DNA from 4 places in the Nostoc sp. C117 genome. Region 4 is predicted to be linked to each of the others. Evidence: predicted binding sites of a transcription regulator. Region 4 holds the regulator's gene; each other region holds the start of a gene.
The links. The regulator NtcA, encoded in region 4, controls nitrogen genes in cyanobacteria. The targets are predictions, from matches to a motif close to TNTGTANNNNNNNNTACANA.
Positions count from the first base shown of each region.

Region 1 (5,987 bases), 1.9 Mb from region 4:
CTTTGATGATGTTAGGAAAGCGGTGACGAATTTTGTCGTCGGGAATGGGGCGCATATCCAACCAAACATGAGCGGTGGATGGATCGGCGGTACGTTGTAAATGGCTAAAAATCGCTCTACTGACCACATCTCTTGGTGCAAGCTCACCAGCTGGGTGATAGTCAAAGGCAAAACGCCGCCCTTCATTATCGATTAGGTGTGCCCCTTCGCCGCGTACAGCTTCGCTAATTAGAAAGCGATCGGCACCAGGTTTGGTGAGAGCGGTGGGATGAAATTGGACAAATTCTAAATCGCGGAGGATAGCCCCAGCACGAGCAGCGATCGCTACCCCATCACCCGTACTCACAGCCGGGTTAGTGGTTTGGGCAAATACCTGACCCCCACCACCAGTTGCTAGTACTACAGCACCAGCTCTTATCCATGTGATTTCACCTTGATAAAACAAGCTAATTCCCTGACAGCGACCAGTTTGGGGTTCAATCCACAAACTCAAAGCCAAAGCTTGTTGGATGACTTGAATATTTTGGCGGCGGAGAACTTGGGTGGTGAGAGTGGTGGTAACTTCTCGTCCTGTGGTGTCAGCGGCGTGGAGAACACGGTTGCGAGAATGGGCTGCTTCTAAAGTTAAAGCCAAAGCTTGACCATGACGGTCAAAAGCTACTCCCAAGTTAACTAGAGACTGAATACAGTTAGGAGCAAGTTGGGCGAGAAATTCCACGGCGGCGCGATCGCATAAACCGGCACCTGCCTGGATTGTATCTTCAATGTGTAGCCTTGGAGAATCTTCTGGGGCAACTGCTGCGGCAATACCACCTTGTGCCCAATCACTTGCGGACAAAGCGACAGTTTCTTTGGTAATCAAGCCGACTCGCAAAGACTCTGGCAGACACAGCGCTGTGTAAAGTCCGGCAGCACCAGCGCCAACTACTAAAACATCAAATTGGGTAGGAATATCTATCTGAGGCAAGGTAAGGGGGGAGATGGGGGAGCAGGGGGAGCAGGGGGAGCAGGGGGAGCAGGGGAGATGAGGTAGTAAAGTCTACTTTGTCTCCCTTGTCTCTTTCATCCCCATCTGTAATAGAATATCCCACTCCTTAGAATCAGGAGTGGGCTGCTTTTGCTACATTCACTGCAACGTGCAGTTATCTGTAGATACCGTTGTTAAAACGATCGTCTCCCTCGTTGAAGGCAGGCTCTAGTTCTGTCACGGTGAAATTATCGAAGTTGGCTTGCAGAGTTTGTTTTTGGCTATCGCTCAATCCCGGAAGATCCAATACATCCTCTACATTCTTGTAGGGTGCATTCGTGATGATTTTCTTAGCTAGGGTGGGATAAAGCCCTGGAAACTGTTGAAAAGCTCGGACGTTGGTATTATTCAAATCAATTTTTTTACCAAATTCCGTTGCTAGCTTCTTGTCTGCCCGATTCTGCCGCTCAATTGCCAGAATTGGGACTTGGGGAAAAGCAAAACTGTTGAAACTAGCAGCTTGGGCTATCTGAGTTGTTCCCAGCCATCCCCAGCAACCAAGTAACAAACTAAACACTGTTAATAAACGCACCAATCCTTTCACGATTTTTTTACCTCTTTCCATCAAACAGAAATAAAAGTTTTCAGCTAACGGCTGTCATTGGTCATTTGTTAGAGGACAAAGGACAAAGGACAAAACCTAATAGCTCGATCAACACAGCAGTCATCAGAAACTAATATACAGCGTATTAATATCCACAATATTTACTGTTACTGGGTTTGACTGTAGTTTTGCGAATTATTTCCACTGGGAAGAGTGCTACATAGCGGTAACAGCGTTGCATTCATAGACTACGGTACATTCCCAGATGAACAAAATCTTTGCAGGTTGGTTGATTCTACTTCCCAACTAAACAGAAGATTCTGGGATGGACAATAGCGCCAACTCTCCCAAAGATGACTTGATTGTGATGAAGATTGTAATATTTCTTAATTAAAGAATCATTTACAGCATCATTATTGATGGGCTGTAGATTGTGTTGAGAAAAGTTTTGCTTTTAAGATTAAACAATTTTTAAGCTGCGATCGCAGCGAGTAAAAATAGGCTGTCTACCAAAATTGTGCTTAAAACTGCCCCACCAAACGCATACCAGTGTCTGTGGTTTTGACCTAAAGGTAAAATTCCCACTGTTAACAGCATTAGGGCGAGAACGATCGCCCAAGTTTCACCCCAAGGTGTTTGTACCTGTATCAAAGCATTTTGTAAAATTTGTGATGCACCATCTACATCCGATCTCATGATTTGCCGCCAATAGGGCATCAAATCTACAAGATAAAAATATACATCTGTTAAAACTGTACCGAGCAAAGAACCTAAATAAAACCAGCTACCCACCTTACCCCAATTCTTCGCCAAACACCAACAAGCAAACGGTAAGCCGATACACTCCACTGGTAAATGCCATACAGGTTCCCAACGTAACCAACCCCAGTAAATTGCTCCTGCTAACCAACTCCAGCTAAACCCTAAGAGCAAATCTCCCCAAACATAAGTTACGGGGCGTGACATCAATGTAAAACTTAACCACACCCAAAATGCTGTCAGCGCTAAACTCAGACTCGGTAGCGATCGCACTATTGGCGCTTCGACAAATACTGGTACTGATACTAAAAATACCGCCACCGCAAACACTAACCATGTTTGTCTAGAAGAGATTAAGGGCAGGGAAGCAGAGGAGGAGAGTGTAGATTCCAATTCTCTGATATCACTGTCCTTGGTATTAGATATATCCAACCCAGTATCAATAGAAGTGGTGTAGGAGGACAATGTATTATTTATCAAAGTTTTTAATATTTGTTACTAAACTTTATCTTATTTAAGATATCACACTTTCAAATCCCCCCCTGGGGCATTTTAATTTTACCTAGAATTTGCGTAGGTTATATGTCGCCCGGAAAAACCGATCGCAACAACGTAAAGTTGGATAATTCACAAAAGTATGTATCTTTAGGAGTTTGAAATTAATGGCGACAAATTGGTTATTCCCGCAACTGCTAGAGATGGGAGTATCGCATCTAGCTGTGGCTGCAAGTCCAGTCAACTTTGTACAGCAACTATTTCAGGCATTTATTCTCGGCATTGTCCAAGGAATCACAGAATTTCTGCCCATTAGCAGCACAGCCCATTTAGAAGTGTTCACCAAGGCTCTTCACTGGGAAGAATTGGGATCGAAAGCTTTTCTGGCTACAATTCAGTTTGGCAGTGTAATTGCAGTCTTAATTTATTTCTGGACAGATATTAACTTGATATTAACGGGAGGCTGGAAAGCTTTTCGTCAAAAAGACTGGCAACGAGAAGAATGGAAATTATTGGTGGGGATAGCAATCGGAACCTTACCTGCATTAGTAGGTGGATTTCTCCTGAAAAAAGCCCTCAACGATGAAAATTCAACAATTAATAGTATGACTACCATCGCGATCGCTTCAATCGTCATGGCGCTTTTATTGGGTGCAGCCGAAAAATTAGGTAGTCGCAAACGAGATTTTAACTCAGTCACAATAGTTGATGGATTGCTCATCGGTTTGGGGCAAATGCTCGCCTTAGCACCCGGTGTATCCCGTTCTGGCTCCACTTTAACAACGGCATTATTTCTAGGGCTAGAGAGGCAGACAGCAGCGAGATTTTCCTTTTTGTTAGGAATTCCCACCTTAACAATTGCTACTTTATATGAATTTTTTAAAGAGGCACTGGGAAAAATTGACCTAATAGTGGTATTAGTAGGAACCTTATCAGCATTTGTATTTTCTTATATTTCCATCGCCTGGTTATTGCGATATCTTCAAACCAAGAATACTTGGATATTTGTTTGGTATCGCTTGGCATTTGGGACAGTAATCTTGGGCGCCATCGCCAAAGGATTTTTGCACAATAGTTAATAGTCATTGGTCATTGGTCATTTGTCCAATGCCCCATGCCAAATACCCTATACCCTATACCCAATGCCCAATGCCCATGACTACCATTAATCCTGCCCGAATTACTAGAGTATTACCTGATTCCATAGCCGCAGAGATTGGCTTTGAGGCAGGGGATGCGATCGTTGCTATCAACGGTACACATCCCCGTGATTTAATTGATTATCAGTTTTTGTGTGCTGATGAAGTCTTGGAACTCGAAGTTTTAGATGCTGCTGGTAAAACTCATAACCTGGAAATCGAAAAAGATTACGACGAAGACTTAGGGCTAGAATTTGAAACTGCTCTATTTGATGGCTTAATTCAGTGCAATAACCGCTGTCCGTTTTGCTTTATCGACCAACAGCCACCAGGTAAGCGCACTAGCTTGTATTTGAAAGACGATGATTATCGTCTGAGCTTTTTGTACGGCTCCTATTTAACCCTCACCAATCTATCAGAAAAAGAATGGCGGCGCATTGAACAAATGCGCCTGTCTCCCTTGTATGTTTCCGTTCATGCAACGGAGGCTGAAGTGAGAATTAGACTGCTAAAAAATCAGCGTGCGGGACAAATTTTGCAACAACTGAAGTGGTTTCAAGAAAGGCGATTGCAAATTCATGCTCAAGTGGTTGTTTGTCCTGGCATAAACGATGGCGAACATTTAGAACAAACCCTCAAAGATTTAGCGTCCTTTCATACTGGTGAAGTGCCAACGGTGGCGTCAGTAGCAGTTGTACCAGTCGGGTTGACACGGTTTCGTCCCCAAGAAGATGAACTCATACCTGTAACTAGGGAAAAAGCCCAAGAAGTAATTTCTCAAGTCAAAATACTTTCGCAGCAATTTCGCCAAAAATTCGCCTCTAGCGTTACTTGGTTAGCCGATGAGTGGTTTTTGATTGCAGGTGAAGAATTACCAAGCGAATCGGAATATGAAGAATATCCCCAAATTGATAACGGTGTTGGTTCAATTCAATTATTTATCAAACAATTTTCCACTGCCGCGGCAGAATTATTACCAGCAAAAGTTTATCCTCAGAGAAAATTTACTTGGGTAGTAGGCAATGCTGTGGAAAAAGCATTTCAACCGATTTTGAAACGCTTAAATTTGGTTGAAGGTTTAGAAGTAAATATGCGTGCTTTATCTAGTGATTACTGGGGACAGGAGATTAGTGTAACTGGATTACTAACTGGTCATGACTTGCTTTTAAACTTAGCAGAAGAAGATTTGGGCGATGGTATTTTGCTACCAAATGTTATGTTGAAACATAGTGAATTAGTATTTTTAGATGATATCAGTATTCAAGAATTAGCTAGCAAGTTAAAAACAAATATCTTACCAGTGGCAGGAGTTGAAGATTTAATTAACACCTGTATTAGTTAACTAATTTTTGTTAATTATTAGAGTTGATGAAGAAGGTTTCGGGGAAGGAAAAAAGGTAAAATAGTCCTTGTTTTCCAAGTTTAATTTATAAAAAAATTTGGTATTCTAGGGTGTGTAGCTTTGAGAGTACGGAATCAAATCCTTATAAAGGCTGTGTTACGCTGTCGCTAACACACCCTGTATGTCTTTTCAAAAATCAAATAGGAACCCTATAATTCAATACAGTTCAGATAAGACCAAAAGACTTGTAGAGATGACGATTTATCGCGTCTTGTAGAAACTGCTTCGATAATCGCTAGACGCGTATAAGCCATAAATCGAATGAGCCAGGTTGTGTGACAATAGGCGATTGACTGCGGTGCGATCGCTGTAGAAAAATTCTAAATATTCAGTGGACGAGATTTTCTGGTTTCTGGCGATCGAAGGAAGCCGAATTTGGTCAAGTCTCCCAAATACCATAGTATGATAGGGATCTGAAGTTGTCTCCTGGCGCATAACCTAGCGATTTAGATCGCCAAAGCTCATGATACAAGGAGCTATGCAAGGGTAAAATTTTAGGCGCTGACGAGCGGATAAGGTTTCATCCCGTAAAAAATCAAAAAATGGCAGGTGGCTGTACTCTTTTTTGAAGTTTAAAATGATAATCGTATATGAGAGAGAAGAGGTGAGCGTCGCTTACCT
Region 1 covers NZ_CP170991.1:3,625,890-3,631,876, reverse strand. The annotation lists gene nadB (L-aspartate oxidase) at 1-967, opposite strand, end outside; gene psbU (photosystem II complex extrinsic protein PsbU) at 1,143-1,571, opposite strand; gene ACFG4S_RS15720 (DUF3120 domain-containing protein) at 2,043-2,810, opposite strand; gene ACFG4S_RS15715 (undecaprenyl-diphosphate phosphatase) at 2,993-3,904, shown strand; gene ACFG4S_RS15710 (TIGR03279 family radical SAM protein) at 3,981-5,306, shown strand; gene ACFG4S_RS15705 (hypothetical protein) at 5,568-5,801, opposite strand.
Region 1: the regulator NtcA is predicted to act here: its motif matches at 2,813-2,832, upstream of ACFG4S_RS15720 (DUF3120 domain-containing protein).

Region 2 (5,987 bases), 3.1 Mb from region 4:
TCTGGCAGACATATATAGAGTTAACACACGAAAATCTTCAGCGATCGCTTAGTATTTCAACTGCAAGCTTTGTATATATAGTAGTTGGCATAAATTCTGGTAATGAAAAGGCAAATTAAATCAAATGCCTCAATCCACAGTATCACCAACTCCTCAAAAGCCACACAACTGTTACTCGTATTCCTGAGAACTCAATCCTCAACTGCTTTAGAAACAGATGTTACTTAGGTTATCAACTAATTTAAAATACATCTAATTCGGACATTTTGCTAATTGGGGAAACAACCTTAAGGTAACTTATCTTTATTCCCAAACAGGTTTTCTCACAGATTGAGTAGCTGCCAATCTACATCAACAAATAATTGTTCTTCGCTTTGACATCTGTTTGGTGTCCTTTGCCGAAGCTTGAAATCCCCTTCGCCTCATCTTCTCTAGGGCATTGGGCATTGGGCATGGGAAAGAGGCTACAGAAGCAGAGGAGATGGGGGCAGAAGGGAAAAACTTGCTGCAACTTCTCCTCTGTTTCTCTGCTCCCCCCACTCTCCTCTTTTCAAACGGTTGTTTTCTTGCGGTTATTTTCAATTCGCTGAATGCCGTTGAGGAACATCGGCACAAAATTCTCGAAAAACGCCTGTGGGTCGCGCTGCCAAGCTTTTTGTGCAACCTGAATCCTAGTAAATTGCAATTCAGGCGCTAACAAAGTTTGGGGTAAACGTTCCATTAGATACTGGGGACGCTGCCAAAGCGGCATGGTATTTGCTACTTCCACCAGGTTGGCAACTCGCCGCAGTTCGGCTCCCAAGGTGATATCCATTCCTGATTCAAACGCTGCCTGTTCGATAGCGGTATATTTTCGCTTGGCTTGCTCTACTTTTTGCCGATGTTCTGGACTTTTACGCGCTAGTTCTGCCAACCAACGGTTACCCCAGCGCACATGTCCTGCTTCCTCTGGCAATATTTTTGCAATTGTTTCCCGGATTTTAATATTTTCTTCGGTTTGTGACGCTTGCTTGAGAGCGTAAATGTGAGCAGAAAAATACTCACAACCCCGTTTTTCGGTGACGTTAATTGCAGCAAGAGAAGAAATGACAAAATCTTCAAGGCCTTGGACTGGATCTTGTTGTTCGCGATCGAGCAGGCGTTCAAATTCATTGATATAGGATGAACCAGGTGGTTTACCAATATCTGCTCCCAGTTCTGCTAATAAGTCAGTTAGCCACATGGCATGACGAGCTTCATCTGAGATGTGATGAGACAAATCCCGCACTAGTTCTCGTGGCTGTCCATTGAGTTGTTCGATTAAGTCAGTCAGGTCTTTGCAACTGCGCTGTTCGCTGTAGCGGTAGCGATTCAGGGTAATTAGATGGATTTCGCGATCGCATACCACCCGTTTCAAGATTTCCCTCGCACTTAAAGCATTCTGAAATTTATGTGGGTAGGTAACTGTCATCAGACTATGTAAAGTTTTATAAATCTGTATTTGATCGTAACTTAGTTTTTTGTAACTGCTGTATTAGTTCTCAATCAAAGAAAAAACTTCAAAGTTCAAAAAATAAATCACTCAATCTTCCCTCAAGTTTCAAACCTCAAAATATAAACTTTTGTAAAAATTGTTATCACTTATGAATAATGATTTTAATCACAAAACTGCCATAAAGGTTTGATAGCAAGCTTTACATCATTAAAATTCAAAAATTTAAAATCTAAATTTCTAATGAAAATGTAAAAACAGTAGCGTATGCTACAGATTTTTGTTATATTGAATTTATTGAAGAGTCCAAAATTATATATTCACCAAATAGAGAGGACTATGGTTATGTCTATCGCAGATAAATCTCGTGCGTTAATGGTGCGCGAACATCAACAAGTCAAAAATCGCCAACAATCAATGCTGATGCGTGCTGCACAAGAACTTGGTCTTCCTGAAGAAGCTTCCCACTACTGGAACCCCATTCAAGGGAAGGTAGATGCTAGCGCTCGGATGATGTACGGGTCAAGTCATGCTTCCATGAGTTAAAAGGTTGATTTTTTGAGTGAATGTCTCAACTGACAACTCTGAAAAAAAAAGCCACCCTCTACTCTAGGGTGGCAAACCTTGTTACTTTTTTAGATACGGCACTTAATTAAGCATCGTAATAGAGGTAAAACTCGTAGGGATGAGGACGTAGCTGCAATTGCTTGACTTCATTAGCTAGCTTGTAGTCAATCCAATTTTGGATAAAGTCTTCCGTGAAGACGCCTGATTCTGTTAAGAAGGCGTGATCGTTTTCCAGTGCTTCCAACGCCAGTTCTAAAGAACCTGGAGTTGAAGGAACCTTTGCCAGTTCTTCTGGAGAGAGTTCATAGATATTCTTATCTAGGGGTTCACCAGGATGGATTTTGTTCTTGATGCCATCGATACCAGCACAAAGCATTGCAGCAAATGCTAAGTAAGGGTTAGAAGTAGCATCTGGACAACGGAATTCTAAACGTTTGGCTTTGGGGTTAGTACCAGATAGAGGAATACGGATAGAAGCAGAACGGTTACCTTGGGAGTAAGCCAAGTTAACAGGTGCTTCATAACCAGGTACTAGGCGCTTGTATGAGTTGGTACTGGGATTAGTAATTGCCAACAGCGCTGGTGCGTGTTTGAGAAGCCCACCAATGTAGTACAACGCCATATCGCTCAAACCAGCATACTTATCACCTGCGAACAGGGGTTTACCATCTTTCCAGATGGACTGGTGACAGTGCATTCCAGAACCGTTGTCGCCAAAAATTGGTTTTGGCATGAAGGTGACGGTTTTGCCGTATTTCTTGGCAACGTTCTTGATGACATATTTGTAAATCATCAACCAGTCAGCCGCTTCGATCAACTTGCCAAACTTGAAACCTAATTCGCACTGACCACCAGTAGCGACTTCGTGGTGATGCTTTTCAATGGGTACACCCAATTGCGCCATCGTCAACAGCATCTCTGTACGGATATCTTGGAAAGAATCCGTCGGCGAAACAGGGAAGTAACCTTCTTTGAAGCGTGGTTTGTAACCCAAGTTGGGTTTTGCATCTGTACCGGCTTTACCAGAATTCCAAGCGCCTTCTTCGGAGTCTAAGAAGTAGTAGCCTTCGTTGGCGGTTTGGGCAAATCTAGCACTGTCAAAGATGAAGAACTCAGCTTCAGGACCAAAGAAGGCTGTATCACCAAGACCAGTGGAAACCAAGTAATCTATTGCTTTTTGGGCAATAACCCGTGGACAACGGTTGTACCATTCGCCTGTACGGGGTTCTTTGATACTACAAATTATACTTAGCGTTGGCTCTTCCATGAATGGGTCGATCCAAGCAGTGTTAGGGTCGAGTACCATCGTCATATCCGATTCGTTGATCGCTTTCCAACCCCGGATGCTGGAACCGTCAAAAGGTACGCCATCAGTGAATGCCGTCTCATCGATTTGGTTTTGGTACAGTGTGAGGTGCTGCCAAGTCCCTACTGTATCGATGAATTTGAGATCAATCAGCTGAATTTTTTCATCTTGAATTCTTTTCAGGACTTCTTGCGGTGTTGTCATTGTTACTCCTTCTCTACCAATTTCCTAAAGTAAACCAGAATCTTACATTGCATCCTAACCCTGCTGATCTCAATCAAGCCGTGACACACCAGAAATATCTTAAATACTAGACATTAGGGGATTTTGTAGTCTGTGTTACAGATATCTGGATTATCAGGTTATATTAACCTTTCGGCGATCATCTTTACAAAACTGGAAAGTTCATCATATAGGGGTCAACTTTGGCATAAAATCCTTAAATAGTGGATAAATTGTTTTTGTGCCAAATCTATATTTAAATAGCACAAAAATTTACTGGTGCCCAAGTGCAGCCAAATAAATATCAAACCATAAATAGCAAGGATTGGGAGAAGAAGGAATGCGCGATGCGGTAACAAGTTTAATTAAGAATTATGACTTAGCTGGTCGGTATTTTGACCGGAATGCACTCGATAGCCTGAAGTCTTACTTTGACAGTGGTACAGCACGAGTACAAGCGGCGGCAGCAATCAATTCTAATGCGGCTGCACTTGTCAAGCAAGCTGGTTTAAAGTTATATGAAGAACTACCAGAATTAATTCGTCCTGGTGGAAATTCTTATACAACTCGTCGTTATGCGGCTTGTCTGCGAGATTTAGACTACTACTTGCGTTACGCCACTTATGCGCTGGTTGCAGGAAATACAAATGTGTTGGATGAGCGTGTGCTACAAGGGCTGCGAGAAACTTACAATTCTCTAGGAGTACCTATTGGACCTACGGTTCGCGGTATCCAAATTCTCAAAGATTTGATTAAGGAACAAGTAGCAGCCGCAGGTGTGCTGAATACTGCTTTTGTGGATGAACCATTTGATCACATCACACGCGAGTTAAGCGAGATAGATATTTAGCATCTAGTCCTGTAACTAGAAATCGTAGAACTATACAAATAAAGTTCGCGTAAGTGGACTTAATATATATCGCACTTTGGCTTTATTGGCAAAGTGCGTTTATTTTTCTTAATAAAAAAATTATTTGTTGTATGACAAATTAATTGGTATTACAACGAGCATAACTACTGGGAAAATTTTATACCTGCTCTTATAATGTTTATTATTGATATAAATAATTTTTGGTAATAGTTCTATGAGTATTAATGATCTAGAATTTCTGCATGGTGCAGCTTTTCTTCGACTCCTCAAAGGAACATCTTATATCTCTATCAGTTATTTATCTTATATTCATTCATCTCTCTATACTATAAAAAGCTCAAATCAAGAATCAGCTATACTATTTAAAATATCAAAAAAACCTACTTCTTCATGGTCATTTAGCTTCAGTTCACAGGAAGAAAATGCACTGACAATATTTCGTGAAACTTATCCTGATGTCAAACTTTTTATAGCGTTGATTTGTCATCGCGATGGCGTTTGTTGTCTATCAGAACAACAACTATGGAAAATTATTGATCCTAGTGAGGGTTTAGGCAAGCAGCGTGTTTCTGTAAAAAGAGAACTAAGAGGGAGTTATTATGTTAAAGGTACGGGGAGAGTTCCCTTAGAGCAGACAGTCCCTCAAAATAATTGGCCTGACGTAATTTTATCAACATCAAATAACCTATGACATCCACTCAGATTAAAACTAATGGCGACTGTATTGACAGATTAATTAAGAGATTAGAGAAACAAATCGGACAAAAAGAAGCAAGTAAGCTTAAAGAAACGGCTATTGAAGTTGTACAAAATTGTGTCAAATTTTATTCAGAAAATTTCGGTTATGGTGATGTGGGGGAAAATAGTACGGGTTTAGTGAGCTAACCCTATAAGGGACAAGACCCTATTCCTAATGGTACAACTGGACTTATTTATGGTCGAGTTTAAAGTGGTAAAACTAACACAACTATTGCAACTTTAGCCCTGGCTCATGAAAATAATTTTCGTTGTTTTATTGTCTTAACCTCTGATAATACATGGTTAGGAAAACAAACTGCTAATCGTTTCAATAATCAAGTTCAAGACGACCCTGTTTTTTTTTGATTGGGAAGAATGGAAAAAAGACCCTGATGGTTTTGCAGATACGAAAGTTGCACCTTATATAAAAGATACAGATATAGGTGTTGTATTAGTTTCAACAAAAAATGGTCATCACCTGGATAATTTATTGAAGGTTTTAAAAGCAGCAAAAGTCAAAGGTGTTCCTACCTTAATTTTTGATGATGAAGCGGATAACGCTAGTTTAAATACGAATGAATCTAAACAAGCTAAAAAAGGAAAAAATGCAATTGATGATAGTAAAATTTTTGAGACTATAGGTAAAATTCGTCAAGAGGTTGCTAATCATATTTATATTCAAATCACAGCAACTCCCCAAAGTTTATTATTACAAAGTCTCCCTCATCCTTGTAAGCCAAAATTCTGTGCAGCATTACCAGAGCCGGGAGATAGTTATATGGGAGGAGAGTTATTTTTTGCTGAGAACAGTA
Region 2 covers NZ_CP170991.1:2,374,154-2,380,140, reverse strand. The annotation lists gene ACFG4S_RS10870 (ferritin-like domain-containing protein) at 551-1,450, opposite strand; gene ACFG4S_RS10865 (hypothetical protein) at 1,817-2,017, shown strand; gene glnA (type I glutamate--ammonia ligase) at 2,124-3,548, opposite strand; gene apcB (allophycocyanin subunit beta) at 3,907-4,416, shown strand; gene ACFG4S_RS10850 (hypothetical protein) at 4,652-5,128, shown strand; gene ACFG4S_RS10845 (hypothetical protein) at 5,125-5,322, shown strand; gene ACFG4S_RS10840 (Z1 domain-containing protein) at 5,666-5,987, shown strand, end outside.
Region 2: the regulator NtcA is predicted to act here: its motif matches at 3,671-3,690, upstream of glnA (type I glutamate--ammonia ligase).

Region 3 (5,987 bases), 3.1 Mb from region 4:
ATAAATTTCAACTATTATCTCTGTGTGTTGACTATTGTCAAAAAAAGCTAAAATATCTACCTAATGAGTGACCATTAGATTAGTAGTTCGCCAAGGAAACTTGGCGGGGTAAAGGGTAAGGGGAAAAGAGAAAAGGTTTTAATTCCTTCCCCCAACCCCAGTCCCCTTTTCCCAGTTCAAACCTAGCAATTTTGGGTTGGCAGACTACTAGATTCGACCTGGGGAATTTCAGACAATCAGAAACATCAAAGCAAATAGCAAAAAATAATCACACTGCTCTGATACTAACTTTATTAATCACAGTAGGCCTCATCGATATATTTGCCGTTCGCAGTTGGATTGGATATACGTTAACGCGGCCTAAGTCTGAGACAAAAACCCAGGAAATACTGATTTACTAAACACAACTACCAATTCTAACTCATTCAAGCCAGTAGAAATTACCACAGCCCGCAATGTCGATTACAGTTAGTTGCAAAAAGATTTGCAAAACAAAGATTGGCAAGCATCCGATGGAGAAACATATTTCAGAATGCTAGACGTTGCCGGGACTAAAGCACAAGCAGAGGGTGCTATTGGTAAAGATGAAATGAATGCGCTTTCGTGTGTTGATTTAAAAACCATTGATCGACTTTGGAGTACAGCCAGTGATGGAAAGCTGGGTTTTAGCGCTCAAGAAAAGATTTTGAGGGAAAAAAACGACTATCGCAAAATGTATAACGCCCTGAGTTGGCAAACTTTAACAGGCGAGTGGCTGATTCAGTGGAACTACAATCAGCAAACAAAAAGATATGAGTATAAACCTGGTAAAGAACCAAACTTTAAAACCTTCCCGCCAGAATACCTGCCAAGTGTGGAAAGAGGATATAACTTTGGGGTTTCTTTAGATGTAGCACTTGTGAGGTGTGGTGTTTAAGTTAGCAAGACTTCGATCGCTTCTTGCAAATCTAACTGCAAGTGCAAGTGAGCATTGCCGTTATTGACAGCAATTTCTACCCAGCCATGACTGCCAATCAAAGCGATGGCTGCGCCAACGCCGGAGGCGAACGCTTCTCCCACTTTGACATCACTATAAGTTTCAGAGCTTGGTATAGTCAACCGTTCGGCTTGCACACACCAGCTTTTACCTTGGACGTAACTCCCAGGAATGTTGGTGATTAAGTTGCCAAAGTGGTCAATATATTGAATGCAACCCACTACACCAGTTGTTGTCTGCTTGCACTCGCCGATATCCAGCTTTACCAAACTTGCTGGATCAATTTCTTGTCCTAACTGTTTCAGGGGGACACCACTCGCAAGATTAGCTCCCACTGGTGCAAAAATATCTCTACCGTGAAAAGTCTTACTGGGTTGAGGAGTTCTCCAATAATTAATATTTGTCAGTTCCACGGCAGCGATCGCCGGAGTTTGACTTAATACTCCGCTAAATATGCCATTATCTGGGCCGACAAGAAAACCTTGAGCAAATTCTACTGCGATCGCCCGTCGTTTGCTGCCCACACCTGGATCAACCACTGCTATATGCACTGTCCTAGCTGGGAAATAGGGGTAAGCATTCATCAGACAAAACCTAGCTGCGGCGATGTTTTGCGGCGGAATTTGGTGTGTCAAGTCTACCACTGTGATTTGAGAGTTGATTTGGGCTATTACTCCTTTCATCACGCCTACATAGACATCGCGATCGCCGAAATCGCTCAGTAAAGTCAGCAGTGCTTGTTGCTCGAGCGAGTTCTCTGACATACTTTACCTAAATATATATAAAATTAGAAATTTCTGTAGCAACAGCTACAAAATATGTGCTATGTTAAGAATACAAGATATAAAGTCAAAAATTAAACGGGTAATTCCTATGAATCAAGGTAGATTACAAAGTGCTAGAAAAGCACGAGAAGCTCACAGAGAGAATATTCAAAAAAGCCTGGAGCATCGCTTGGAAGTAGCCAGAGCAAAAGGCGACGAACAGCTGATTCGTCAACTGGAAGCTGAAATGAAGTATTCCAGCTAAATCAAGTTTTCACTGTTCATAGTTCATAGTTTTGTTGTGTAACCCCGCTATAGCGGGGTTTTTCTTTTCGAGAAGTTTTCCAGGTAATTACACTCTACGTCTAATGTGAATTAAGTGTGGAAATCCTGCTAATTTCGTCTATCGTTCCAAAAATAGGATTTTTAACAAGTCTTGAAACCCTTATGGGGAAAGAGGCGTTTTTAATTCACATCAGGCGTACTCTTGAATTAGGGACTTCCAGAAAATAAATTATCCCATTTTCATAGTGGCAGATTCTTTCTCCTCTGCCTCCTCTGCATACACAACGATGGAATATTTTTTTACTTGGAAATCCCTAGGCTGCAAAACATGAAGAAAGTATTGTGTAAAATTTTGTATCGTCGCCAGCCTGGATTTAAGTAAAATTTTCTCTACCAAACTTTACTCATATTTAAAATAAACCCAGGCAATATCAGACCGCCGCTAACCGTAGCAGGATTATCCAAACATTCCTCTGATAATCCCGGACGATAAATATAGACCTGACGCTGCTTACGGTCAATCAACCAGCCTAACTGTATTCCTGGCTCGCTCATATATTCCTCCATTTTTTCCTTCAAAGTTTGGAGGTTATCGCTGGAAGATTTGAGTTCAACTACAAAATCTGGACAAATAGGAGCAAATTTTTGCTGTTGTTTTGCACTAAGACTATTCCACCGTTCTAGTTTAATCCAGGAAGCATCTGGCGATCGCTCTGCACCTGTTGATAACTTAAAACCAGTACTAGAGCTAAAAGTTATACCTGTACCATCTTGTTCTGACCACACCCACAGCTGTCCTGAGATATTAACTTCTCTATTTCCTGTCTCTGAACCAGTAGGAGGCATAATTACCAATTCTCCAAATTGATTGCGCTCAATGCGTAAATCACGATTAGCCTGACAAAACTCAAAAAATTGTTCGTCTGTCATCTGCATTGATGAGGGAATTTGTAAAACCAAAGGGGATGAAAACATAGGGATTTCCTCCAAATTCGGATGCCTAGCCTACTGAATTTATTCTCACGCAAAGACGCAAAGACGCCAAGATATAGCTTTGCGTCTTTGCGTCTAATGCAGGAAATCATTTTCAGATTTACTTGTTAGGCTGAGGAGTTAATCGCAGATAAGGTTTCACTTCCTGGTAGCCTTTGGGGAATTTTTCTTTGAGAACTTCTGGATCTTTGAGTGAGGGGACAATTACAACATCCTCTCCATCCTTCCAGTCAGCGGGTGTCGCCACGCTATAGTTATCAGTCAATTGTAGAGAATCAATTACCCGCAAAAGCTCATCAAAGTTACGTCCCGTGCTGGGGGGATATGTGAAACTGAGACGGAGTTTTTTATTGGGATCAATTACAAAAACCGATCGCACTGTTACAGCCGCGTTGGCATTGGGGTGGATCATATCATAAAGGTTAGAAACCTGGCGATCGGCATCTGCCAAGATTGGGTAGTTAAGGGTGGTGCTTTGAGTTTCTTCGATATCTCCTACCCAGCCGTTATGGGATTCAACATCATCAACGCTGAGTGCGATCGCTTTGACATTGCGCTTGTCAAATTCTGGCTTCAGCTTGGCAACTGTGCCGAGTTCTGTTGTACAAACAGGTGTAAAATCAGCAGGGTGAGAGAACAGCACAACCCAGCTGTCACCTGCCCATTCGTAAAAATCGATATCGCCGTGTGTTGAGGCTTGTGTAAAGTTGGGTACTGTATCACCTAAACGGAGAGTCATGTGAGATTCCCTGTAGTTAGAAAAGCATATGTGTTCTACTTTGCCATCATGACATAAAACCCCTATTGCCCAATCGGGCTTTAGCGGTTTGAAACAAAATTTTAGGTTGTCAGCACTTTCACATACGGTACTAGGCAGGGTGGTTTCATACAAGCAGAGAAAAACTAAAACTGGGTTTCAAAGCCTCTCCCCCCGTGGGGGAGAGGTTTGAAGAGAGGGAAAAAGCCATACTACAAAACGATCAATCAAGACTAATGTATTTTTCTTTTTTTGTATGAAACCACCCTGCTACAAGAGAAGGGGCTGGGAGTTAGGTTTGAAAAAAAGTTTCACACCGCGTTAAATAGCTATCTGTTAGGCAATCACAGTAAAGTTTGCATTAGTAAGCATTACCTGATTAGAGAACTGGGCGATTTGAACTTGTGCAGCCTTACCAGTCCCGTCTAGGTCAAAGAAAAGATTACCTGTATTTTTATCGTAGATAAAGCGATCGCTTGCTGTTGTTGCACTAGTCCCAAGTAGGAACAAGCTGGCATTGAGCGTAGTATTGGGAGATTGACTCAGTGCGAATTCTGTCTTGGAAACAAAGATATTATCATCTCCAAGAGTAAAATCAGTAATAGTATCATAGCCTCCAGTGCGGCTACCAGCCAGATCAAAACCATCTCGCCCAATTCCACCAGTCAATACATCTCGACCAACTCCACCAGTGAGTAGATCGTCACCTGCACCACCTAACAAGGTATCATTACCTGAATTACCAAAGAGGCTATCGTTGCCATCTCCTCCTGTTAACGTGTTAGCAGCATTATTTCCCGTCACAATGTTATTCAGGCTGTTACCAGTACCATTGATTGTCCCAGTTCCAGTCAAAGTCAAGTTCTCTAAGTTATTTCCCAACACCCAATTTATCGAAGACTTGACTAAATCTGTACCTGCATCTAAACCTTCAATAACAACATCATTCAGGTTGTCTACGATGTAAGTATCATTGCCAACTCCACCATCAAGACTGTCAATTCCTGTACCTCCGTCCAAGGTGTCATCACCTGCACCACCGAACAACGTGTCATTACCGGAACCACCAATTACGCTATCATTACCATCTTGCCCACTCAAGATGTTAGCGCCAGTATTTCCGGTCAGGATGTTATTCAGGATGTTACCAGTACCATTGATTGCTCCACTTCCAGTCAGGGTTAAATTCTCTAGGTTATCTGCCAATACCCAAGTTACCGAAGACTTAACTAAATCTGTACCTGCATTTAAACCTTCAGTAATCGTATCGCTGAGGCTGTCTACGATATAAATATCATTACCGACTCCACCATCAAGAGCATCAGATCCTAAACCTCCATCCAAGGTGTCATCGCCTGTACCACCGAACAACGTGTCATTACCCGCACCGCCAATCAGGCTATCATTGCCATCTTGCCCACTCAAGATGTTTGCAGCAGTGTTTCCTGTCAGGATGTTTTTCAGGCTGTTACCAGTACCATTGATTGCTGCACTTCCAGTTAGGGTCAAATTCTCCAGGTTATCTCCCAACACCCAAGTTACCGAAGACTTAACTAAATCTGTGCCTGCATTTAACCCTTCAGTAATAGTGTCGGTGATGCTGTCCACGGTATAAGTATCATTACCGATTCCACCGATGAGACTGTCATCTCCTGTACCACCATCCAAGGTATCATTGCCGGAACCCCCTAACAAGGTGTCATTCCCGGAATCACCAAAGAGATTATCGTTACCATTTTCTCCGCTCAAGGTGTTAGCGGCAGTATTTCCAATCAGGGCGTTATTCAGGCTGTTACCAGTGCCATTGATTGGGTCGGTTCCAGTCAGGGTCAAGTTCTCCAAGTTATTTCCCAACACCCAAGTTACCGAAGACTTAACTAAATCTGTGCCTGCATTTAAGCCTTCAGTAATAGTGTCGCCGATGCTGTCCACAATATAAGTGTCATTGCCAACTCCACCGATGAGACTGTCATTTCCGGTACCACCATCTAAGAAATCATTCCCATCGCCGCCATTAAGGGTGTCGTTATCACCTAGTCCTTTGAGCGTATCATTACTCTGTAATCCGGAGATGATATCCATGTTGACCGTACCAGTCAGGTTGTCTACACCTGGAGTACCATTAATCACATTGGTCGGTTGATTAACGGTCAAGTTGACAGTAGCAGTACTACTGCCTCCATGCCCATCATTTATGGTGTAAGTGAAGCTG
Region 3 covers NZ_CP170991.1:2,396,024-2,402,010, reverse strand. The annotation lists gene ACFG4S_RS10940 (GUN4 domain-containing protein) at 485-916, shown strand; gene ACFG4S_RS10935 (S-adenosyl-l-methionine hydroxide adenosyltransferase family protein) at 913-1,740, opposite strand; gene ACFG4S_RS10930 (hypothetical protein) at 1,850-2,005, shown strand; gene ACFG4S_RS10925 (Uma2 family endonuclease) at 2,416-3,000, opposite strand; gene ACFG4S_RS10920 (peroxiredoxin) at 3,119-3,757, opposite strand; gene ACFG4S_RS10915 (beta strand repeat-containing protein) at 4,112-5,987, opposite strand, start outside.
Region 3: the regulator NtcA is predicted to act here: its motif matches at 1,773-1,792, upstream of ACFG4S_RS10935 (S-adenosyl-l-methionine hydroxide adenosyltransferase family protein).

Region 4 (5,987 bases):
ATCGGCATACCACCTAAACCGATGGCACTCACAAAGATACCAGTTTTTCCTAGTTGTTTGGTTTCCATGCTTTTAGTCACAGCTTTCTGACTCAATTATGAACCAGCTAGTGAAAGATTTTTTAGCGATCGCCCCAACTTCCCTATCCTCAAATATTTCGGCTGATTAACACAACCCAGTCAACGACAAATACCTATTTTGTCAGTTTGTCTATTTAAGCTATGTTTGGTAAATAAAATAAGTAGCCTAAATAATTGGCTGTTATTCCACACTTGACATAAAGCATTGTGAGTGCGAAACGTCTACCAGAAACCATTGCCCATGTCAAAATTACCCGCCAATCCTGGCAACACGGCTTCCTTGAGGGTGAAGTCAGTGCCGGTGAGTTTGAGTGGCATTTCCAGTGGCATTTTCGGCGGGGAGAACTTGCCGTCAAGCCTTCCCAAGGTCGCGCCTTAATCAAAGAACCTCTCGGTCGATTTTTGGAGAAACAAGATTATCAGTTGGAGCCTGGAGGAGACTATGCTTTTACTATTCGGGCGGAACTTTAAAAGTTAGAAGCCATTCAATTTTGGATTTAAGATTTTGGATTTGAGATTTTTTCTTCAATCCAAAATCTAACTTGTGCCGTCAGCATATTTTTTGTGCAACCCAAAATCTAAAACTAATTGACTGTTGATTCAGTGAGGCGATTTAAATATCTTTCGATGAGGAGGATAGCAACAATGTCATCTATCGGTCTTGGTGGCTGTCGCATACCCTGTGGCAATAGTTTTATTAGCCCTTTCGGTGGGTACATTTGCCAATAGCGATCGCGTGCTTCTAAGGTTGTGTAACGCTCATCTACTAAAATGATATTAAGCGGTTCTAATAATTTCTGATACAGTTGCTGTTTCCACTGATTGGCTGTAGTTTGGTCGCCCATCACCATTAAGGAGATAGGAAATTTTTGACGCAGTGTCTCAATGGTGGCGATCGCCTCTTTTGCCAGCACGACTTGATGATAGTACAATTGCCGATCGAGTCCCATCACCGCTAGACCACACTTATCTCGACCTGGATCAAAGCCCAAGATTACTGGTTGCGTGGGTGAAAATTCACGAAAAGTCATAAGTAATTAAAAAGAAGAATTCAGAATTCAAAATGGGCTACGCCCCGCTGCGCTAACAGTAATCAGAATCAATTAGTGGCGAGTCTGTCTTGGCAAGTTGTAATGCCTAAGGCAAACTGCCCTCTCGGCGTATAGGGCGTAAGCCGCCGAGTCGTGACTTTCCGCACTCATCTCAATTGTATTCTGACTTCTAACTCCTAAATTCTGGCTCCTGACTTCTTTAATTTAAGTGCTAAAAATAATTTGTCCGTTGACTATTGCTACTAGTTTCACTCTTAAGGGACCAGCTGTATAAGTGTCCTCTGCGGCGATCGCTCTAATTTCCAATGCCTGATTATATTGCCTGAGTTGGGTGACAAAACGCAAGAAAGTTCCATCTACTTGCACATTTTCGACAATTCCAGCATTACGCGCCCGAAATTGGGAAGCAGAAATCAGTATTTCCAATCGCTGCTGTAACTGATAGGATGTCATGGTTCTGGGGTCAGCATTCGTTGTAGCTAGCTGCGCCCCCCCAGAAAAGACCAATTGATTTCGCGCTATGTCGGTGAAAAATTCTATTTGCTTTTCTCCTCTGACATAATTACCAGCTGAGAAAATTCGCACCACGTATTCTCGACCATCCTCAATTTGCTTGCTCAATTGCTCAACCCTCTCTTCAGTCACGCGCACAAGCTCTACATTTGCAGAATTTGCGCCAGGTTCACTCAATTCCAGGTTGGCGTTGCGATTGGCTTCTTGTAAAATTTGGATCACTGCCTGACGGGCAGCAGCGACTTGGGTGACACGAACTACACCAGCAGCCAAAACTTGACCGCGAACTAAAGCTAGTTTACCCAGACGCAGGTCGCGGTAGGACTGATAATATTTTTCTAATCTTGCTACTTCTTGTTCTAGTTGTTCCTGTTGTGCTTCTAATTCTTTCAGGCGAGATTCCCGTTTGGCAATCACTTGTTCTCTAGCTGTAATTTCTAAATTACGCTTTTGAATTAGTTGATCTAGTTGCCCAATTTTTTGATCGCGCAGTTCTATAGCTTCTTGGCGGTTAGCAAGTTCGCGATCGCGTTTTTCTATTGCTGTTTTGGCTTCATCAATTGCTTTTTTGGCGTCAGCATAGAGTCGTTGACGTTCTGTTTTCAATAATTCAACTGCCGCCTGTAGTTCCTTTCTCTGGTTATAAACGCTTTGTAGTTCAGCTATGGCCTTCTGATACTGACTGACAACTCGATCTAGTTGCCCTTGAGTGCGTTGGAGTTCAGTTTGAGTTTGGGCTTGTTGGCTAATGGTGCGATTTAGCTGGGCTTGGGTTTGCCTTTGCTTGGTATTTGCCGCCTGCAAGGATTGATTAATTGTTTGCAAGTCTTGCTGTGCCTTTGCTTGGGCAATTCTTGCTTGATATAACTCACTTTCTACCTGACTTTTTTGAGTTTCTGCGGTTTTTAGTTGTTCCCGCTTTTGTCTGAGGTCTGTTTGAATATCTTCTAACTCAAAGACTCCCTGCCGCAATTTATCGTCAGCAGTGAATAAAATACCTAAGGTTGATGCTGAAATTAAGCCGCCTGTAAAAATAGTTACTACTACAGCGGTATTTTTCGGACGGAGGTTAAAAAGTGAGAGGCGGGCTTTGCCAACTCGTGTGCCGATGCGATCGCCCACGGTTGCAATTACGCCTCCCAGAATTAAAATTGCTGCGATGAGGATGTATCCGGTGGTCATCTTTAGCTACGGAAATCCTTCCAGATACAGCCTACTACTTTTGACCATTGTCTGTGCGGAAGTGGAGATTGGCAATAGCTGAAATTAGTCAATTTTCAATTTTCCTTTAGCTATTTGTGCGATCTTTAAAAACACAACACGCGCCGACTCCCCTTCCTCCAATTGTTTTTATGTGAACTGCCTACTTAAAGTAACGGGTTTATGCACAGTAATCTTCTTCTTGTGGATAGAAATCATCTTTTTTTCACGCAAATCCCCTAGTAGCCTAGTAACTGTAACACGAGTCGAACCAATTGCCTCAGCGATCGCTTGATGAGATAATTTCAAATCAATTGTGATCCCATCTGCACAAGGAACTCCAAAATCACGACAAAGAATTAATAAAAAACTTACCAACCTGGAACCCATATCTCGGTGAGCAAGAGTTTCAATCATCATCTCCGTCTGTAAAATTCGCGAAGACAGACCCCGCAACATTAACATTGATAATTCTGGATTTTCCTTGAGTGCTTGCTCGACTTGTTCAATTGGCGCTGACAGTAATTCCACAGGTGTAAATGCAACCGCATGGTAAAACCTATCGGATTTATTTCCCGTCAGCAATGACAATACACCAAAAACACTATTTTCTCGCAGCAACGCTACCGTTATTTCCTCTCCTGCCTCGTACACCCTGGAAAGTTTAACAGCACCTTTTAAAAGAAAATAAACTCGTTCGGCAGGATCGCCAGGAAAAAAGATCGTTTTATTGCGTTCAAACGTTTCCACAACTGGCGGAAACGCCCCGGTCGCCATCTGACGAAAAACATTTGCTAGGGCTTTATCTTGTACCACGATCATCTCCCTTCCCCTACCCAATGCCGGAAAAACAAAAACTGATTACCTAAGAATACACCCGAAAAAACAATAAAGCACCGTCAACCTTTCTGTTCTTTCCTATACTCCAACTAATTGCTTCCTAACTCTTTGTTTATAATGATACATAATTGTTGATCTATTCAGCTATAAATCGTTGATAATTAGTTCTAACTAGGTGTATTAAAAAGGTTTTTTGAAGAACAAATAAAGATAATTTGAGAATATCTTTAGAAAGAATCAAGAATTTTGTGACAGCAAACACCCCTGGCAATATTCATTTTTGCAAATCGTGTATAAAACAAAGACAAAACGTGACTCAGATTCTAGTATGCTCCTAATCATCGATCGCATTTACAATTTTTATGCTTAATCTGACTGGAAAAAATGCTCTTGTTACAGGTATTGCCAATAACCGCTCCATCGCCTGGGGCATCGCCCAGCAATTACATAAAGCAGGAGCTAATCTGGGAATTACTTACCTCCCAGATGAACGCGGCAAAATGGAGACAAAAGTTGCGGAATTAGTAGAACCCCTTAATCCCAGCTTATTTCTTCCCTGTAATGTCCAAAACGACGAACAAATTCAATCTACCTTTGAGACAGTACGCGAAAAGTGGGGAAAACTAGACATCCTCATCCATTGTCTTGCCTTTGCCAACAAAGACGATTTGACCGGAGATTTTAGCCAAACCTCTCGTTCTGGCTTCAACACCGCTTTAGAAATCAGTACCTATTCTCTAGTGCAGTTAAGTGGTGCAGCTAAACCCTTGATGACAGAGGGCGGTAGTATTGTCACTCTCACATATTTAGGCGGTGTCAAAGCAATCCCTAACTATAACGTTATGGGAGTTGCCAAAGCCGGCTTAGAAATGAGTGTGCGTTACCTAGCTGCTGAACTAGGGTCGCAAAATATCCGCGTCAATGCCATTTCCGCAGGCCCAATCCGCACCTTGGCATCTTCAGCAGTGGGCGGAATATTGGATATGATTCATCATGTAGAGCAAGTAGCTCCCCTAAAACGCACAGTCACTCAGTTAGAAGTAGGCAATGCTGCGGCTTTTTTGTGTAGTGATTTGTCCAGCGGCATTACCGGACAAATTCTGTATGTAGATGCAGGATATGAAATTATGGGAATGTAATTAGGGACTGGGGATTGGAGATTTGGTATTGGGAAGAATTCAGTCCCCAGTCCCCATCCCCAGTCCCCATTTCCCACCAGTCCCCAGTCCCCAGTCCCCATTTCCCATTCCCTATGCAAACAACTAATCGGCAAGTTAATTCTTCAAACTACGACGATCAGTCAACTAAAACCCCTCGGATTGCTACAGTTAAACGCACCACAGGGGAAACTAATGTCCAAGTTACTATCAACCTTGATGGGACAGGAAAATGCACAGCAACAACAGGTGTTCCATTTTTGGATCATATGTTGCATCAAATTTCCTCTCACGGACTGATCGATCTAGATATCCAAGCCAAGGGAGACTGGGAAATTGATGACCATCACACCAACGAAGATGTAGGCATTACCTTGGGACAAGCTTTGCATCAAGCATTAGGCGACAGAAAAGGTATTGTCCGCTTTGGTAATTTTCTCGCACCATTGGATGAAGCTTTAGTTCAGGTAGCGTTAGACTTTTCCGGACGCCCTCACCTCAGCTACGGTTTGCAAATTCCTACCCAACGCGTAGGAACTTATGACACCCAACTGGTGCGCGAATTTTTCGTGGCACTAGTAAACCATAGCCAAATGACACTCCATATTCGCCAACTGGATGGCATTAATTCCCATCACATTATTGAGGCGACATTTAAGGCGTTTGCCAGGGCAACGCGATTGGCGGTGGAAATCGACCCCCGTCGTGCTGGCGTAATTCCCAGTTCTAAGGGCGTGTTGTAGGAGGTGGGGAGAGACAGGGGGAGTAGGGGAAGAGAAAACTGTTTACTCCTGTAAATACCTGATTAATCGCGTCTCTACTCCCCAATTTGGGATGATTGACAGACCAGATGGAGATGGTTATTATCAGCCTACTGGGTAAATTGTAATTAATATTAAGCTGGTAAATAGTGATTTAACCGAGATGAAGTCTGTTGCAGATGACTCTGATTCTCAACTTAATACGACTGACACTCAGCCAGTAGTTCTAACTTCTGAGTTGCGAAAAGTTTATCGCACTGGTTTTTGGCTCAATCAAAAAGTCGTATCTCTTAAAAGCTGTTCTTTAAAAGTTTACAAAGGCGAAACCTTTGGTTTGCTCGGACCAAATGGCGCAGGTAAAACCACCCTTTTAAAATTATTGTT
Region 4 covers NZ_CP170991.1:5,497,853-5,503,839, reverse strand. The annotation lists gene ACFG4S_RS23655 (aldo/keto reductase) at 1-68, opposite strand, end outside; gene ACFG4S_RS23650 (DUF3146 family protein) at 288-551, shown strand; gene ACFG4S_RS23645 (resolvase) at 665-1,111, opposite strand; gene ACFG4S_RS23640 (DUF3084 domain-containing protein) at 1,337-2,827, opposite strand; gene ntcA (global nitrogen regulator NtcA) at 2,996-3,667, opposite strand; gene fabI (enoyl-ACP reductase FabI) at 4,048-4,824, shown strand; gene hisB (imidazoleglycerol-phosphate dehydratase HisB) at 4,938-5,585, shown strand; gene ACFG4S_RS23620 (ABC transporter ATP-binding protein) at 5,767-5,987, shown strand, end outside.